DNA from 2 places in the Thalassospira sp. CH_XMU1448-2 genome. Region 1 is predicted to be linked to the other one. Evidence: riboswitches for the same ligand, from Rfam matches in the RefSeq annotation. Region 1 holds a riboswitch; the other holds the start of a gene.
The links. A riboswitch is a leader RNA that binds a small molecule or an ion and turns the genes downstream of it on or off. The one in region 1 is predicted to bind thiamine pyrophosphate.
Positions count from the first base shown of each region.

Region 2: linked by a shared signal. The riboswitch ahead of thiM (hydroxyethylthiazole kinase) and the one ahead of WA318_RS09265 (ABC transporter ATP-binding protein) in region 1 are both predicted to bind thiamine pyrophosphate.

Region 1 covers NZ_JAYMEA010000002.1:408,387-417,807, reverse strand. Annotated here, with positions in the region: gene WA318_RS09280 (PAS domain S-box protein) at 1-1,261, shown strand, start outside; gene WA318_RS09275 (citrate synthase) at 1,288-2,427, opposite strand; gene WA318_RS09270 (CoA transferase) at 2,518-3,873, shown strand; TPP riboswitch at 3,943-4,054, shown strand; gene WA318_RS09265 (ABC transporter ATP-binding protein) at 4,045-4,818, shown strand; gene WA318_RS09260 (ABC transporter permease) at 4,815-5,633, shown strand; gene WA318_RS09255 (ABC transporter substrate-binding protein) at 5,712-6,665, shown strand; gene WA318_RS09250 (MBL fold metallo-hydrolase) at 6,890-7,942, shown strand; gene WA318_RS09245 (NAD(P)/FAD-dependent oxidoreductase) at 7,960-9,273, opposite strand; gene WA318_RS09240 (trans-sulfuration enzyme family protein) at 9,366-9,421, shown strand, end outside.
Region 2 covers NZ_JAYMEA010000001.1:564,565-573,985, forward strand. Annotated here, with positions in the region: gene WA318_RS02660 (superoxide dismutase) at 1-364, opposite strand, end outside; gene WA318_RS02665 (hypothetical protein) at 731-1,039, opposite strand; gene thiE (thiamine phosphate synthase) at 1,275-1,907, opposite strand; gene thiM (hydroxyethylthiazole kinase) at 1,904-2,713, opposite strand; TPP riboswitch at 2,789-2,906, opposite strand; gene WA318_RS02680 (Tex family protein) at 3,032-5,410, opposite strand; gene WA318_RS02685 (DUF1674 domain-containing protein) at 5,661-5,933, shown strand; gene rpe (ribulose-phosphate 3-epimerase) at 6,021-6,686, opposite strand; gene WA318_RS02695 (RsmB/NOP family class I SAM-dependent RNA methyltransferase) at 6,819-8,165, opposite strand; gene WA318_RS02700 (MraY family glycosyltransferase) at 8,387-9,400, shown strand.

The sequences.
Region 1 (9,421 bases):
GATCTTCCCGATGAATCTCGGTATTGCCGAGATGAATGTTCAGGGCCGCCGCCACTTCATCGCATCCATCACGGACCTGACCGTTGAACACGCACTTGAACGACAATTGCGCCGATCACAAAAGATGGAGGCCATCGGCCAGCTTACCGGTGGTGTCGCCCATGACTTCAACAATTTGCTCGGTATCATCATCGGCAATCTTGATCTTGCCCGCCGTCAGATTGACGAGACATCACCCGTCACCAAGTTTATCGGAAAGGCACTGACCGCGGCTGATCGCGGCGCGACCCTGACGCGCAGATTGCTGAATTTTTCCCGTCAGGCCCCCGAGGAAAACGCCGCAGTCATCCTCAATGACGTTCTGGGCGACCTTAAAGAACTTGTTGGAAAATCAATAACATCAAGCATCGCCTTTACGCTCAGCCTGACGGAAAACATTCCCCCGGTTCGCATTAACCAGGGGGATTTCGAAGATGCCATTATCAATCTTGCCGTCAATGCACGCGATGCCATGCCAGATGGGGGGCGACTGACCATCAAGACCAAACTGACCCGGATTGATGCACTGAGCAGCAACATCGTTCAGCGCATTCCCCCCGGCACATATGTAGAACTTGACGTCAGTGACAATGGCGCTGGCATGCCCCCCGAGATCGGCGATCAGATTTTTCAACCCTTCTTTACCACCAAGGAACGCGGCAAAGGTACCGGGCTTGGTCTTGCAATGGTGTATGGCTTTGTCAAACGTTCGGGCGGATATATTTCGGTCTATTCCGAACTTGGCATCGGAACCACATTCCGCATCTATCTGCCCGTCGCCGACGAGGCAAGCCAAACCGAGACTGGCAATCAGCGCAGGGACGACACCGAACCTGTGCATGGTACGGAAACGATTCTGATCGTTGATGACGAACAGGAACTGGCCGAAATCGCATCCATAGTCCTGAACAAATATGGTTACAGGACCATTTTGGCTCATAGCGGCAAAGAGGCCCTTGAACAGATCGAGAAACATCCCGAAATCGACATCCTGTTTACCGATGTGATCATGCCTGGCGGGATGAACGGCATTGAACTTAGTGACAGGGCCTGTGAAATGCGCCCGGGCCTTGCGGTATTGACCTGCTCGGGCTTTACCGCCGATGTATTACAGGAACGCCCCGACGACAAACCGATCTATCCCCTGATCAGCAAACCCTATACGAATATCGAGCTTGCCCACGCGGTCCGCAAAACGCTTGATATTACAGAACCGGCGTAATGAATGGGCAAGAGCTGATTGTGTGTTCAGGAAGTACTCGCGCGCGGACGGATGATCTTGCCGCTTTTGCGTTGTTCAAACAGATGTGCAATCCAGCCTGCCATGCGCCCGACAGCAAAGATGCCAAGTCCAGCCCCCTTCGGCAGATCAAGTTCACGCTCAATCAGGGCCAAACCGAAATCCAGACTGGGATACTGGCCTGTTCTGTCAGCAACTTCGCGTGCAATCCGTGCCCAAAATGCGTCGCCTGTTTGCCCGCAAGCTTCCATGATCGCACGTGTGCGCGGATCACCATCGGGATATAGGGGATGCCCAAATCCCGGTGGCACCTGCCTGATTTCATAATGCCCCTTGATCCCCGTTTCCTTTTCGACCTGATCCATCCATGCCCGGCATCTGGGTGTCAGGCCGCCATGTCGCGCCCCTGAAAGGGTTGAAAGACCTGCCATCAATGACGCGGGCAACGTCGCCCCTGCCGACGCAGCCACCCGCACGGCATAGGCTGACGCATTAAGTTCATGATCGGCACACAAAACCAGAGACAGTCGCAACAGTTCTGCGGCGTCATCACGTTTCGACCATGCCTTGGCCAGCACCAAATGGATCGGGCTTTGACCATCGTCGGGCTGTCCGGCGGCAGCCAATGCAGCGAGACGCATGATCTTTGCAGCGGCCGGTCGCCCGTCACCTTGCCCTGTACCTGTCATCAGACCCGCCATCATTGCCACCATGCGCTGGAACGGCAATGCGTGGTCAGCGGGAATGAAATCCGCCGCCGAATTCAGGGCCGGGTCGCATCGTAGACCGGCAAGAAGGTTCGCGGCCTCTTCAAGTGTCATGGCTTGCGCAAGCGTCACTGCATTCCGTCCGCGATAATAAAACTGCCCGTCAGCAATGCGGGTGATGTCCGACACAAGGATCGGCTCCCCCCAATCGATGGTCGATGCCGCGACGGATTGCCGTGAACGGCCACGTCTTTTGCGGTCGTGAAGCTTGGCAACGTCACGCCGGTCATACAGGCTTTTGCGGGCATCGCCGGGATGGGCAATGGCACGAACGATCCCGCGACTGACATAGGCATAAAGCGTATCGCGCGATATCCCGACCTGCGCACAGACTTCATGTGCCGCAAGGGTACAAAATGATCCGTCATAAGAATTTTTCATATTGATTATCTTGATCAATATTGACGATTTGTCCAGTCCCGCATGATGCTTTCCTGACGCGCTGTTTTGTTTGCAAAAAGGAACTGCCCCATGCTTGACCACTTCAATGACCAGATTGCCGATGCGCTTGGACTGGCAACCACGCCGAATTTCGAAGTCACCGGGACTGAAAGCCTGCCATCCTTCTTTGCTGTGACCGATCTTGCCTGTGCGTCCATCGGGATGGCAACCGCAATGATTGCACACTGGTGCGGGCTTCATCACGGATCGGATGCACCGGTTCAGATTGATCGCAGATTGGCATCCAGGTGGTTTGACATGACCATCCGCCCGCAAGGCTGGACCTTGCCCGGCAAATGGGATCCGCTGGCGGGCGACTATGAAACCAGCGATGGCTGGATCCGGCTGCACACCAATGCCCCGCATCACCGCAAGGCGGCCTTGTCTGTTTTGGGGCACCATGAAACGCGCGACAGCCTTTCGCCAGCCGTTCGCGGGTGGTCGACAGATGATCTTGAAACTGAAATTGTTGCGGCAAATGGCTGTGCTGCAACCATGCGCGGTATTGCGGATTGGGAGAACCACCCGCAAGGTCACGCTGTTCGCGCCGAACCACTGATCGACTGGCTCGACCATGGCAATGTTTCGATACCTGCCAAATCAGTTGATCCGGCACGTCCGCTTGCTGGTGTTCGTGTCCTTGACCTGACTCGTGTCCTCGCCGGGCCGGTTGCCGGCCGTTTTCTTGCGGCGTTCGGTGCAGATGTTCTGCGCATTGATCCGCCGGGCTGGAACGAAGGTGCCGTCATTCCCGAAGTCACCCTTGGCAAACGCTGCGCAGGACTTGATCTGCATGCACCTGAAGACCGCAAACGGTTTGAAGACCTTATCTCGGATGCCGATATCCTGTTGCATGGCTATCGCCCCGATGCCCTGTCCGGACTTGGCTATGACGGCAAGACCCTTCGTTCGATCAACCCGGCATTGATTGACGTTACGCTCTGCGCTTATGGCTGGACCGGACCCTGGGCGCAGCGTCGCGGTTTTGACAGCCTTGTCCAGATGAGCTGCGGTATTGCCGACTGGGGCATGAAGCACGCAAAGGCATCCAAACCTTTACCGCTTCCGGTTCAGGCCCTTGATCACGCCACAGGGTATCTGATGGCTGCCAGTGCGGTGCGCGCCCTGTTCAAACGCCAGAGTAGTGGTTCAATCACGACTGCCCGCCATTCACTGGCGCAAACAGCGCATCTGCTGTGCCAATCTGCGCGCACCACCCTTGACGGTATCATCCGGGATGAACAACCCGATGATCTTGACAAAACCATTGAAAACACCAGCTGGGGACCGGCTCATCGCATTGCCTTTCCTGCAAATATCAAGGGCGTTAGGCATCATTGGGCGCACCCGGCCGGATCACTGCGTCGCGATGCCCCGAACTGGTGAATTATGATCGGGATTAAAGACACAAATTGTCACAAACCTTGACGGGAGCAATTTGTCTGCGCATAGTCCCGTCATCTCCGGGGGGGCCGATCGTGAATTGGCTGAGAGGTTCGGTGTTGCCGAACGACCCTTTGAACCTGAACCGGTTAAGACCGGCGTAGGAAGGATCGAATGCGCAACACAGAACAAACGTCCGTCGGGACGCAAAATCCAACCAGATTTGATGTTCACCTGTCCGGCGCCCGTGTGGCCTTTGGCAGCGCGGATATTTTCCATGACCTTGACCTGACCCTTAAGGCCGGAAGCTTTACCTGTTTGCTTGGCCCAAGCGGTGTTGGCAAAAGCACGCTTTTGCGCTACCTCGCCGGTCTGGTCGAAGGCGATGTTAGCGGCAATATCACCTGTTCGGACGGCGAAATCCTTAAGAACCGCGTTGCCTATATGGCGCAGCAGGACCTGCTTTTGCCCTGGCGCACCGTGCGCGAGAATGTCGAACTGGGCGCGGTCCTTCGTGGCGAGCGGCCAGATCATAAGCGCGCCGAACAACTCATTGGACAAGTTGGCCTGACGGATGCCGCACATCTGCGTCCGGCAAAACTTTCGGGCGGGATGAAACAGCGCGCAGCCCTTGCCCGTACCCTGATGGAAGACCGTCCGGTTGTCCTGATGGATGAACCGTTTTCCGCCCTTGATCCGGTCAACCGCCTGCGTTTGCAGGAACTGGCCGCACGGGTACTGCGCGGCAAGACGGTTCTGCTTGTGACCCATGATCCGCTCGAAGCGTTGCGGCTTGGCGATAATGTTCACGTCCTTTCAGGTACCCCGGCCACCCTTCAGGACGCCATCACGCCAAGCGGCCAAAGCCCGCGCGAGATTGCTGATCCCGACATTTTGGCAAAGCAGGCCGAATTGCTGCGTCAACTGGGTGCGGAGATCGCATCATGAGCAGTCAAAACAATCCTCATATCAATGCAAAATCAATCCCGCTGTCAGAACGTCGCTGGCTCAAACTTGCGCGACCGGTGATTATTGTTGTTGCCCTGATTGCCACATGGCAGGCGCTGGTCATTATGACCGGTGCGCCGAAATACATGCTGCCGCCCCCGGCAGATGTCTGGAACACCCTGATTTCCCGGCATGACGTTCTATTTGATCACGCGCGCTATACGATTGCGGAAACCGTGATCGGCCTGTTTGCCGGGGCAGTTCTTGGCACGCTGGCGGCCATTCCAATGGCATTATTTTCACCGGTACGGTTCTGGTTGATGCCAATCCTTCTGGTGTCCCAGGCCATTCCGTTCTTTGCGCTTGCGCCACTTCTCGTCCTTTGGCTTGGCTTTGGCCTGGCATCCAAAATCGCCATGGCCGCGTTGATCATTTTCTTCCCGGTCACCGTGGCCTTCTTTGACGGGCTGGCACGCACCGAAACCGGATGGCTTGATCTGGCACGCACCATGGGGGCAAGTCGCTGGCGGCTTTTGACCCATATCCGTTTGCCTGCAGCCCTTCCGGCCTTTGCGTCGGGGTTCCGGGTGGCCACCGCCGTCGCCCCGATTGGCGCGGTGATTGGTGAATGGGTGGGTTCAAGCCACGGGCTTGGCTATCTGATGCTACATGCCAATGCCCGGGTGCAGATTGATATGGTTTTTGCCTGTCTTCTGATCCTGTGTGCTTTTTCGATCACGCAATATTTCATTGTTGATCGCATCCTGCGCGCCGCCCTGCCTTGGCAGCCCGACAGCCTGAAACCGGCCCGGTAATACAATTCCCCGCCGCCAGATTGGCTGCGGTTTAAATCCTCATACTTATAATCTGGCGCATATTACGGAGGTTCATCCATGTCACGCCTTAAATCCATGATCACCGCGACCGCACTGGGCGCAATTGTTCTTGGAACGTCTTCAACCGCCTTTGCCTCAGACAAGCTGGTCATTCTTCTTGACTGGTTCGTGAACCCCGATCACGCACCGCTGATCGTCGCGAAGGAAAAGGGCTTCTTTGCCAAGCATGACCTTGATGTTGAGCTGATCGAACCAAGCGACCCGTCAGCCCCGCCGCGCCTTGTCGCTGCCGGTCAGGGCGATGTTGCCGTTAACTATCAGCCCCAGCTTCATGTTCAGGCCGCCGAAGGATTGCCGTTAACGCGTATCGGCACGCTGGTCGCCACCCCGCTTAACAGCCTGATCGTCCTGAAAGACGGTCCGATCAAGGAGATTGCCGATCTTAAGGGCAAGAAAATCGGCTATTCTCTGGCCGGGTTTGAAGATGCGTTGCTTGGCACCATGCTGGGCAATCATGGAGTATCGATGGATGATGTCGAGCTGATCAATGTGAACTTCTCGCTGTCGCCTTCGCTTTATTCCGGTCAGGTCGATGCCATTATTGGCGGCTATCGCAATTTCGAACTCAACCAGATGGAAATCGAAGGTAAACCGGGCAAGGCATTTTATGTCGAGGAAGAAGGCGTTCCGCCCTATGACGAGCTGATCCTGACCGTGCGAAACGACAAGATCGATGATCCGCGCTTTGCCCGGATGCTGGCCGCCCTCGAAGAAGGCGTGCAATATCTGATCAACCATCCCGATGACAGCTGGAAGGCTTTTATCGCGGCCTATCCGAACCTTGATGATGAACTCAATATCAAGGCATGGGCAGATACCCTGCCGCGTTTTGCCCTGCGTCCGGCGGCATTGGACAAGGCACGCTATGCCCGTTTTGCCGATTACATGGTCAAACAGGGCCTGATCAAGGAAAGCCCGGCGCTTGAAACCTACGCCACCGTGATCGAATAACCAACAAGCCCCCTGCTTCCGCAGCGCTTTCCCGGTGGATGCGGAAGCATTGGTCTGTATATCCGCATGTGCAGACCAAACAGGAAGGCCGGAACGTGCGCCCCTCGTTCCGGCCTTTCACTTGCAATGGTCTGTTTGACGTTTACCTTATGGTCACCTGCACATGCCGCAAAGATCATGTGTCTTCCGTTTTTCGTCAGGCCATTTTGCGTCAGGACAGCCAAGTGCAAATCAGAACCAAGCCCGATCACCATACCGAAACCGGTTTTGAAAACCGTCATCCCCTGCCTGATCCGGTCAAACGATCTTTCTGGCGGTTCTTGCGGCGGCGGTTCCTTGGCAATGATAATTGGCCAAAGGCAAAGCACCAGATCGGTAAAATCCCGACCGAAGCCCCCGACCACGACGCCATTCAAAATCCCGACCCGGCGCGTCTGCAGGTCACATGGGTCGGTCATGCCACGGTTCTGGTCCAGTATGGCGGGCTTAATATTCTAACCGATCCGGTCTTTTCAGATCGGGCATCGCCTTTTAAACGGGTTGGTCCAAAACGATACAGCCAGCCGGGTTTAAGCATTGATCAGCTGCCTGAACTTGATCTGGTATTGCTGTCACACAATCACTATGACCATTTCGATGTCGCCAGCCTGACCGCACTTGGCAATGCGCCACGCTATATCCTGCCGCTTAAAAACGGTGCCTTGCTTGAAAAGGCGGGCGTTACGCCTGATCGTTATAGCGAGATGGATTGGGATGACACGATCCTGCATGGGAATGTCAAAATCACCCATGTCCCGTCCAACCACTGGTCAAGCCGCACAACCAAGGACCGCAAGGAAATGCTGTGGGGTGGTTACATCCTTGAATTCGGGGATGGCTACCGGTTCTATTTCGTCGGGGATACCGGCTGGAACGAAGCCCTTTATACCGAGATGGGCGAAATCCATGGCGGTATTGACTTTGGCCTGATCCCGATCGGGGCCTATGACCCGCGCGATTTCATGCGCAATTCCCACTGCAATCCCGAAGAAGCGGTTCAGATCATGCAAGTCATGGGCGTCAAGAAGGCCCTTGCCATTCACTGGGGCACATTTGTTCTGACCGCTGAACCGGTTGATGAGCCGCCCGTCCGACTGGCATCCGCGCTTAAACGTGCCGGACTTGGGGACGATGATTTCATCGCCCCGCCGATTGGCGCGACCCGGTTTTTTGAGGGCAGAATGGCAAAAGACCACACAACCACACCACAAGCCACCAAAACAGTGGCCCCGGCATAACCATCTGGTCCTGAAAATCAAACGCGTGTGCGCGGACGACGGACCGAACCATCTTCAAAGCGCGACAGTTCCATACCGGCAAGGGTGATGGATGGCTGACCGGTGGTGATCCAGTCGGCCAAGACCTTGCCAACGACCGGCCCCATGGCAAATCCGTGGCCAGAGAAACCGGTGGCGACAAAGAAGTGTTTCGGGTTGTCGAACTGATCAATCACCGGTACCGCATCCGGCGTGACATCAATGTCACCGGCCCATTTATCGACAATGCCGACCTGCTTGATCTGCGGAAAGACCTTTTGCAGATTGGCCATCGCGTTGCTGACGCGGACCTTATAGGGCTCCGCCTGATTGGTGCGGCGTCCGATCATCGGTTGTTTCGATGCCTCTGATCCCGGCATCCGGTCGACAAGATCGTCAAAGAACCGCTTGTTAAAGTGGAACTTGAAGGTCGCCCAGTTATCAAAAAGCCCCGGCGCAAACGCCTTGGCATATTTGAAGCGCCCCAGTGTCAGATCAATATCAGTCATGAATTCGTCGGCAATATTCATAGAACCGTCGGTGCGCTGACGAAATGCCAGACCGGCGGCAAGCGTTCCAGCCGCCGAGATATCGGGAACCGGCGTTGTTCTGATCACCGTACCACGCGTGGTTTGCTGCGGAAGCCTGCGGCCAAATTTGGCAACGAATTTATGGGTGGCGGCACCTGCGGCACAGATCACATATTTGCATTTGATCTCACCCTTTTCCGACACGACCGAACTGATCGCACCAGCCGTTGTTTCAATCAAAAGCGCACCGCATCCTTCGGCAATCACGGCCCCCATTTCACTGGCGCGCTTGGCAATTGCCGGTGCGGCCTTTTTGGGTTCGGCCTGCCCGTCGGATGGGGTGTAAATGCCCCCAACTCCCGGAGTGGTGATGCCGGGCGTGATTTTCTCGACCCCTTTGGGGGACAGCACCTGGGTTTCGATTTCAAATCCCTTGGCATCTTCAATCCACTGTTCGTAGTCCGCCATTTCCGCGTCATCGCGCGCGACAAACAGAACCCCGCCCTGACGCCATTCAAGATCGGTATCCAGTTCCTTTTCAAGCCCCTGCCAGATGCGGTTGCATTCGATCATCAATGGCAGTTCAACCGGATCGCGTCCCTGTTGACGCACAAATCCCCATGCCCGGCCCGACTGATGGGATGCAATCGTATCCTTTTCCAGAAGGACGACTTTCATGCCCGCCTTGGTCAGGTAATAGGCACTGGATGCGCCATGAATTCCGCCGCCAATAACAACGACGTCACATTCCTTGGGCAGTTCGATTTCGGGGTATTTCGTCATGTGGGGACCCTAAACAGGATTACAGTTTGGTGTGTGGCGCGAACCAAGTTATGTTGCGCGCCAATAAATCTCAACCAAATCAGGTAGCCACCATGTCTGATCATGCAAAAAAACAGAAACCAGCCACCATCACCGCCCAGGCACTGGG
Region 2 (9,421 bases), on a different contig from region 1:
TAACGCCAGCCTGAATGAAGGCTTCCTTGAAGGCATCAACAGAGCCGAAATCCTCGACGATTTTCTTTTCCAGTTCGCCCGGAATGTTGCCGCCGCCGTTTTTCTTCATCATCTGCCAGAACTCGATATGGTTCCAGTGCTGGGCAGCGTTGTTGAACAGGCCTGCTTTGGAAGCGTCGCCATAGGATGCAACAACGACTTCTTCGAGCGACTTGCCTTCAAGGCCCGAACCTTCGAGCAGCTTGTTGCCGTTCACAACGTATGCGTTGTGGTGCTTGTCATGGTGAAACTCAAGGGTTTCAGACGACATGACCGGTGCAAGCGCGTCATATGCATACGGAAGTGCTGGGAGTTCAAATGCCATGATACAGTTCCTCGACTTTCATTATTGGTCTGTGCGGTAACGCAACATATCCCTTTTTGCACCTTGGGTGAAAGTGAAAATCCCGTGCAACCTGTTGGAAACCTTTGTTGCAGGGATCATTTCCCTAGGCAGGGAGGATGCCTCTGGGCCTTTATCTAGGTCGATGGGCCGCTTATGCAATGCACCCCTTGGTAATTGTGGGAAAATTGCGGGGCTATTGCGCGGAATAAGGTCGCAGAAGCAGGGCTATGGTGTTGCGCCTTCTGAAGGCTAAACAGTCGGGCGACCGAAACGTTCCGGGGATTTGACGAAAAATTTCGAGTTTCGAGTCACATCGGCCCGGTTGCCCCGTTAAGGCGTGACGTCCTATTCCTTATAAAGCGCATTGCGATGCTCGATATCGGTGCCATTGCGAATCATGACGGCATATTCGCCGGTTGGCAGCGACGAGATATCAAGCTTGCATGGAAAGGTATGGCAGTCCCGATCAAGCGCGATTGTCCCGTCCTGATGGGTCAGGATGACTTCACCGGCCGGTTTTTCAGAATTGATTGTAACGCTATCAGTTGTCGGTTTCGGCGCAATCCGGATTGCAGCCACAGCGGCTGTTGTTCCTGTCAGGATACAGATCAGGGCAATGGCAACCGGCTTTTTGCTGCGCATAGATTTCAACATGACATCCCTCGCGCTTGTGTGCATCGTTCTCATGAAACCAAGATGCACCCCGAAGCCGGAGAATTAGCGGCGCAATTGAGGCATTTCCGTGCGGTTTCGTGCAAGTCGCGAGGGGCAGCCATGCGCGTACCCCAAAATCACCCCCTGCCAGACAGGGTGATCGGGCAGGGGGTGAAAGCGTTCAGGATCGTCGGCGCAATCGCGACCCTGTCTTTAGGATATTGATATCGATGGGCTATTTCAGTGCCGCAATCGCGTCGGCGATGGCACGGGTAGCGCCTTCGGGGTCGGGTTGGCCGCAAATGGCCGATACAACCGCAATGCCATTGGCCCCGGCGCCAAAGACCGGTTCGACATGATTTTTTTTCAGACCGCCAATTGCAACAGAAGGCAGACCGGCGATCTTTACCAGATCAGCCAGACCATCAAATCCGATGGCGGGTTTATGGTCGGGTTTGGTTGATGTGGCAAAGACCGGGCCGATGCCGACATAGTCGACAATGCCCGGGTCGACCTTGCGCGCGACCGTTTCATCCTCGATCGAAAGGCCGATGATCTTGTCGCGTCCCAGTCGTTCGCGGGCCATTTGTGATGGCAAATCATCCTGACCGACATGCAGCCCGTCTGCGCCAATCGCAATTGCGGCTTCGATATCGTCATTGACGATAAGCGGGACTCCGGTGGCAGCCATGGCTTCGATCAGTTCCCGGCCAATGCGAATAAGTCCCTCGGTCCCGGCCTTTTTATCGCGCAGCTGCACGATGGTTGCACCACCCGCGATGGCCGCCATGGTGGTTTCAACCATCGAATGGGTGCGGCACAGATCGGGATCAAGCACCAGATAAAGCGACAGATCAAAGGATTTCATAGGGCCTCAATGCGTGCAGTGTCGTTAAAGGTTGTGGCGTCAAGATTATGAAGCCCGTCAACAAAGGCCGTCATGAAAGATGCCGGGCCGTTTGCGGATTGTGCGGCAATGCTTCCGGCAACGGCAAAATTGGTCAGGGCGGCAAAAGTGGCCTCAAACGCCTGATCTTTGGCAATTGCGACATAGGCCCCAACAAGTCCGGTCAACGCACAGCCCATGGCGGTGATTTTCGGCATCAGCGGCGAACCACCGGCAATACGAACCGCACGGGTGCCATCGGTGACAAAATCGATCTCGCCGGTTACTGCGACAACGGCCTTCTGTGCTGTGGCAAGGGCGCGTGCAGCGCCTTCGGCCTGTTCAACGGGATCGCCACTATCGACGCCCTGACCGGCACTTTGTCCGCCAGCAAGGGCGATGATTTCGGACGCGTTGCCGCGAATGACGGTCGGGTTCAGTTTCAGCAATTCTGCGACAACGTCGCGGCGATACCGGGTCGCGAAATGTGCCACCGGATCAAGCACCCAGGGCTTTACAGCCACATTGGCGGATTGGGCCGCGGCAATCATGCCTTCGACCCAGTGCGGTGACAGGGTGCCGATATTGACCGTCAAAGCTCCGGCAATTGCGGCAAACTCACCGGATTCTTCGGGGGTATGCACCATCGCGGGCGATGCGCCGGCTGCCAGCAGGACATTGGCGGCATAGTTCATTGCGACATAGTTGGTGATGCAATGGACCAGCGGATTGGTCGCACGCATCTTTTCAAACAGGGCGGTGGCGGTTGAGGAAAGATCAGTCGTCATGTCGAGGCTCCAATGCAGCAAATTCAAGTGCGTTTGGAGACCCAGTTCGAAGTCGGAAAGATGGAGAACGCCGGAAAATCGCGTTCACACCGTCCCTACGCCAGTATGAACTGGATCAGGTTCAACGGGTCACTGCGCTGATTTTCACACGGCAGTTTCTCAGCCCCCTGACGGGGCTCCCCTTGGTGAGTGCTCAAAATGGGTTTTAATCCGCTTTCTGTCAATTCATCCCGTTGGTCCTGGTGCCTGAATATGAAAATGGCGAGACAGCCCAGGCCATCCCGCCATTTGAAAGATCATCCCGATGGTTGATTGCAGTTATTTGCGACGTTCCATCGCGGCCTTAAGGGCAGCTGCCATCGCGCCCCCGGCATCACCGCCGGAATTTCCGCCATTTCCGCGATTTGCATTGCCTGTGTTGTTGCGCGGGCCCGATGATTGTTGCGGGCGTCCGCCACCATGGCCACCGCGCGGGGCACCCCCGGCAGTGTCATTGCGGCGTTCACGCGTGCCTTCGTAATCCGGGGCCGATTTCATCGAAAGACCGATACGTTTGCGCGGTGCGTCGACTTCCATGACGGTGACCGAAACGATCTGACCGGCCTTGACCACCTGACGCGGGTCATCGACGAATTTATCGGCCAGCTGCGAGATATGGACAAGGCCATCCTGATGCACGCCGATATCAACAAAGGCACCAAAATTGGTAACGTTGGTCACCGTACCTTCAAGCTTCATGCCGGTGCGCAGATCCTTGATTTCATTTACGCCCTCGGCGAATTTGGCGGTCTTGAATTCCGGACGCGGGTCACGACCGGGTTTATCAAGCTCGGCAATGATGTCGCGGATGGTTGGCACACCGAAAGTCTCGTCGGCGAAATCTTCGGGACGCAGCGTTTTGATAAAGGCCGAGTCGCCAATCAGGCTTGCCAGCGGCCGGGATGCCTTGGCACTGATCTTTTCGACCAGCGGATAGGCTTCCGGGTGTACGGCCGATGCATCAAGCGGGTTCTGTGCCCCGCGAATACGCAAGAAGCCTGCGCACTGTTCAAACGCCTTTGGCCCCAGACGTTCGACCTTTTTTAGATCGGCACGCGACTGGAACGCCCCGTTTGAATCGCGATAGCCGACAATATTGCGGGCCAGCGTTTCGGTCAGACCCGCCACGCGGGTCAAAAGCGGGATGGATGCGGTGTTAAGGTCAACACCAACCCCGTTCACGCAATCCTCGACCACGGCATCAAGGGATCGTGCCAGTTTGGTTTCAGACACATCGTGCTGATACTGACCGACACCGATGGATTTCGGTTCGATCTTGACCAGTTCGGCCAGCGGGTCCTGCAAACGGCGCGCAATCGAGGCCGCACCACGTAGCGACACATCAAGATCAGGGAATTCTTCGGCGGCGAACTGGGATGCGGAATAAACCGACGCCCCGGCCTCGTTGACGATGACCTTGGTGGCCTTAAGGGCCGGGAAACGTTTCAGCATCTGACCGGCAAGCTCATCGGTCTCGCGCGAGAACGTACCATTGCCAATAGCGATCAGTTCGATCTGATGGCGTGCGGCAAGGGCCGCCATGGTGTTGATCGCACCTTCGACGTCATTGCGCGGCTGGAACGGATAGACAGTAGCGGTATCCACCAGCTTGCCGGTGGCATCGACAACGGCAACCTTAACCCCGGTACGAACGCCCGGATCAAGACCCATGGTGGCTTTCTGACCCGCAGGTGCCGCCAGGAGAAGGTCCTTGAGGTTGTCGGCAAAGACCTTGATCGCACCTTCTTCGGCGCTATCGCGAAGGGTGCCAAACAGATCAAGCTCGATCGACAGCGACAATTTGACACGCCAGGTCCAGCGCACCGTATCCACCAGCCACTTATCCGCCGCACGGCCCTTATCGGCAATGCCGACATGGGCAGCGATCATGATTTCGGCCCGGCCCGGCTGGCTGCGCGGACGATCTTCATCCTCTTTGCCAAGGGTCAGTTTCAGCTGAAGGATATCTTCGTTGCGACCCCGGAAAAGGGCCAGCGCACGGTGCGACGGGCAGGTTTTGATTTTTTCGGAATGCTCGAAATAGTCGGAAAACTTTGCGCCCTCGGCCTGTTTGCCTTCGACGACCGATGCGGTGATTTCGCCTTCGTTCCACAGATGGTTACGCAGCTTGGCAACCAGATCGGCATCCTCGGCAAAGCGTTCCATCAGAATCTGACGGGCACCATCAAGGGCGGCTTTGGTATCTTCGACGCCTTTTTCAGCATCGACGAATTTCGCAGCCTCGGTTTCCGGATCAAGGGTCGGGTCATTGAACAGGCTGTCGGCCAGCGGTTCCAGACCTGCTTCGCGGGCGATCTGGGCTTTGGTCCGACGCTTTTTCTTGTATGGAAGATAAAGGTCTTCAAGGCGGGTCTTGGTGTCAGCCTCGTTAATCGCGGCTTCCAGTTCCGGGGTCAGTTTTTCCTGCTCGCGGATGCTTTCAAGAACCGATGCGCGACGTTCTTCAAGCTCGGTCAAATAGCGAAGACGTTCTTCCAGCGTACGCAACTGAGTATCATCAAGCCCGCCGGTTTTTTCCTTGCGGTAACGGGCGATAAACGGAACGGTCGAGCCTTCATTAAGCATCTCGATGGTGGCAATGACCTGTTCCGGACGAACCGAAAGTTCTTCGGCGATACGCTGGGGAATTGGACGCATGGTTTCTCCTTGTTTTGCTCGTCTGCCTGAAATAGCGGCTTTGGGCTCCCACGGAAAGAGTCTGTTTTCCCCAAAATTTTGCCAAAGCGCGGATCGCGATTCAGTGTTTGATTCCAAAGGACTGAAATCCCATGCGTTTTGTGCGGTTCGGATGCGCCGGACCAAAGCTTGCGGGCCGGGACTGATGACGCTATTTCTTTGGCAAATGTGAATTCAAGAGCGCGCAAGCGTGCAAAGCAGGAGAAACCGGATGGCCGGAAAGTTCCGCGAGACCGTCATTCATAATGTCGCGCCCAAAGAAAAGGCCGAACCGCAAGCCGATGCCAATCCGGCAGATCAGGCAGGCGAGATCGCTGGTGCCGACGTTGCCCCGCAATTGTCGCAAGATGCGATCAATGCACTGGCCGAAGCAAAGGCGTTCAAGGAAGCCGCTGCCAAGGTCCGGGAAATCGGTGGTCCCAAAGGCCCGGAACCAACACGCTTTGGCGATTGGGAAAACAAGGGCCGCTGTATCGATTTCTGATCGGCGATGGTCCATATCAAGATATGAAAAAGGCCGGAGCATCATGCTCCGGCCTTTTGTCATTTCAGGTGATCAGCGTTCTACGATTTACGCGCCGCGGATTGCCTTGATGTTGTTGGCATATTCGGACGGGCCGCCTTTGAAGGTTGCCGATCCTGCGACCAGAACGTTTGCACCAGCAGCGATGACCTGCGGGGCGATTTCCGGGTTCACACCGCCATCGACTTCAAGGTCGATATCACGCCCGGTCGCGTCGATCATCTTGCGGATGCGCTTGATTTTCTCAAGCTGGCTCGGAATGAATTTCTGACCACCAAAGCCCGGGTTCACGGTCATGACCAGAACCAGATCAACCATGTCCATGACATATTCAATGACACTTTCCGGCGTCGACGGGTTCAGCGACACACCGGCCTTTTTGCCCAGTGACTTGATCAGCTGAAGCGAACGATGCAGGTGCGGGCCCGCTTCGGCGTGGATGGTGATGATATCGGAACCGGCATTGGCGAAGGCTTCGATATAGGGATCGACCGGCGCAATCATCAGATGCACGTCAAACACCTTGTCGGAATGCGGGCGCAGTGCCTTGACCACGTCCGGGCCGATGGTGATGTTGGGCACATAATGGCCATCCATAACATCAATGTGGATATAGTCGGCGCCAGCTGCGTCAACAGCGCGGACATCAACGCCCAATTGGGCGAAATCGGCCGAAAGGATCGAAGGTGCGATTTTGATATTCGACGTGGTCATGCGTCACGGGTCCTGAAGCAATGCGGGATATGGGAAATTCGGGCTTCTCATAACCCAAATCGGACGCCCTGTCACCCGAATGGGACTCATGGCTGCCTTGTTTGCGCGTTTGGCGGTTATTCTGACTCGAAATCAGGCCTTTTTGACAAGCCGGGCACAGAAAAAGCCGTCCATGCCGCCAAAATCCTGCATATGGATTGGCAGAACACGCAGTTCCCCGGCATCGTTGATGGCCTCGTCCCAGCCGCCAAGTTCCGTGGCGGTGATGGGTTTGCGTTCATAATTCGGATGATCGGCCAGGAATGATTTGACCTGATGTTCGCCTTCTTCGGGTTGCAGCGAACAGGTACAATAGATCAGCTCCCCACCAACATTCAGAAGCTTGTCGGCCTGATTAAGCAGTTTGGTCTGAATTGGCAAAAGCGAGCGCATCAGTTTGTCATTCTGACGCAACAAAATATCAGGATGGCGGCGAATGGTGCCGGTTGCCGAACAGGGCGCATCCAGAAGAACCGCATCAGCACGCGGGGTATCGGGCGCCAGATCGGTGGCGTCCCCGGTGACAACTGCCGCCCCCAATGCAACGCGCTCAAGATTTTCAAAAACGCGTTTCAGGCGGCCTTCGGATTTATCAACCGCAATCGCACTGGCACCAAGGGATGCCAACTGCATGGTTTTGCCGCCCGGTGCGGCGCAAAGATCATAGATCGTCTTGCCCTTATAGGCCGAAAACAGGGTTGCCGGGATGGCAGCGGCGGCATCCTGCACCCACCAGTCGCCATCGCGATAACCCGGAAGGTCGCGAATACGACGACCGCTTTCAAGGCGGACCGAACCGGTCGGAAGAACAAGGCCATCCATCTTTTCGGCCCACTCGGCAGAGGTGCTGCGATCCTTGATCGACAGGTCGAGCATGGCGTGGCCAAGGCTTGCCTCGGCAATGGCCTGTGCGGTTTCGGCGCCATAGGCCTTTTTCCACGATCCGCGCAGCCATGCCGGGATGTTAAGCTGCCAGTCTTCGACACCTTCGGGCCATTCAAAGCCGTCACGCTGCAATCCGCGAAGAACTGCGTTGATCAGTTTGGTGTATTTGTGCAGACCCGCATCACGGGCCAGATTGACCGTACTGTCGACCGCCCCGTAATCAGACGTGTCCATAAAGAACAGCTGTGCGACGCCAAGTCGCAGGATGTTGGTCAGGCGCGCAGCAACGCGGTCTTGCGGCGGCTGATAACGCGGGGCCAGAACGGCATCGATTTCGCCCAGATGGCGCAGCGTGGTCCCAAGCAACTGACGCAGGAAATTGCGATCAAGTGATGGCATGCCATAGCCATGCTTTGACAGAAGTTCGTCCAGGGTCACTTCGCCGCCACGCAATTCCTGCAATGTTTTAAGTGCAAGCATACGCGGATCGGGTGCCTCGACCGGCTGTTTGCGCGGGGCATTGCGTAGTGCTGGACGGGAACGACGTTCTGTCAAAGGGATATCTCCGGTTTCGTGTTGTCTCGTGTAGTTAAGGCCGCCATGGCCAAGTGTAAAGCATCAAGCGTGTGTTTGAACGGCATGGCAGCCTTGTGTGACAGGTCATATTAACCTGTATCCGGCCCTGATTTGAGGGTGAAAAACCTTGCGATCAGGGGGCTGTCCGGCTAATCCAGACGGATCAGTTTACACCGATCAGGGACAGGGGCGCCCAAACGATGACTTTCGCCGGACTTGCGACCTTTTCGAGCATCTTTCTGATTGGCTCGATGTTGCTGACCTGGGTGGTTTTGAACTATCTGCGGCGCAAGGCGATCCTTGATATGCCCAACCATCGGTCCAGTCACGCGGTGCCAACCCCGCGCGGTGGCGGATTGGCGGTTACCCCGCTTCTGATCATTCTGGTTGCTGTTGTCTTTATCCATACCGGCGTTACGGCGATCAGCCACTGGCTGATGTTGGCCGCAGCAGCCGGTCTTGGTTTGTTAAGCTGGCTTGATGATCGCCATGATCTGTCGGCGGCGGTGCGTTTTGCCCTGCAATTCGTTGCGGTGATTATTGGTGTCTTTGCCATCGACAAGCCGGTTCTGGGCGGGATTGTACCGATCTGGCTTGATCATGTTCTGGTGGTGCTTGCCTGGGTCTGGTTCATCAATCTGTTTAATTTCATGGACGGGATTGATGGCATTTCCGGTGTCGAGGCCGGATCAATAGGACTTGGCGTTTTCATTCTCGCACTTTTGGTGCCGCTGCCGCAGTTTATCGGACTTGGCTATATCGGGCTTGGCATCCTTGCGATCATGATCGGGTTCCTGATCTGGAACTGGCATCCGGCGAAGCTGTTTCTTGGCGATGTCGGATCGGTGCCGCTTGGCTTTGTTCTGGGCTGGATGCTTTTGGATCTGGCATCCCGGGGGGCGTGGGTGGTGGCGCTTATCCTGCCGTCCTATTACCTGTTTGATGCGACCTTTACCCTGATCAAGCGAGCGTTACGTCGCGAAAAAATCTGGCAGGCCCATCGCGAACATTTCTATCAGTTAGCCATCCAGCGCGGATTTTCCCATGCGCGGGTTTCCACCATGATCGCGATCAGCAACCTGATCCTGATCGGGGTGTGTTTTGCGCAAAGTGAAACACCCGACTGGATGCGGGTAATTGCCGCGATGATCGTTGTCCTGTCACTGGTTGGCATGATGGTTCGCATGCCGGTCAAAGGCCGGTCGGAGCCGTGATTGCGGTGACGCGGATGCGCA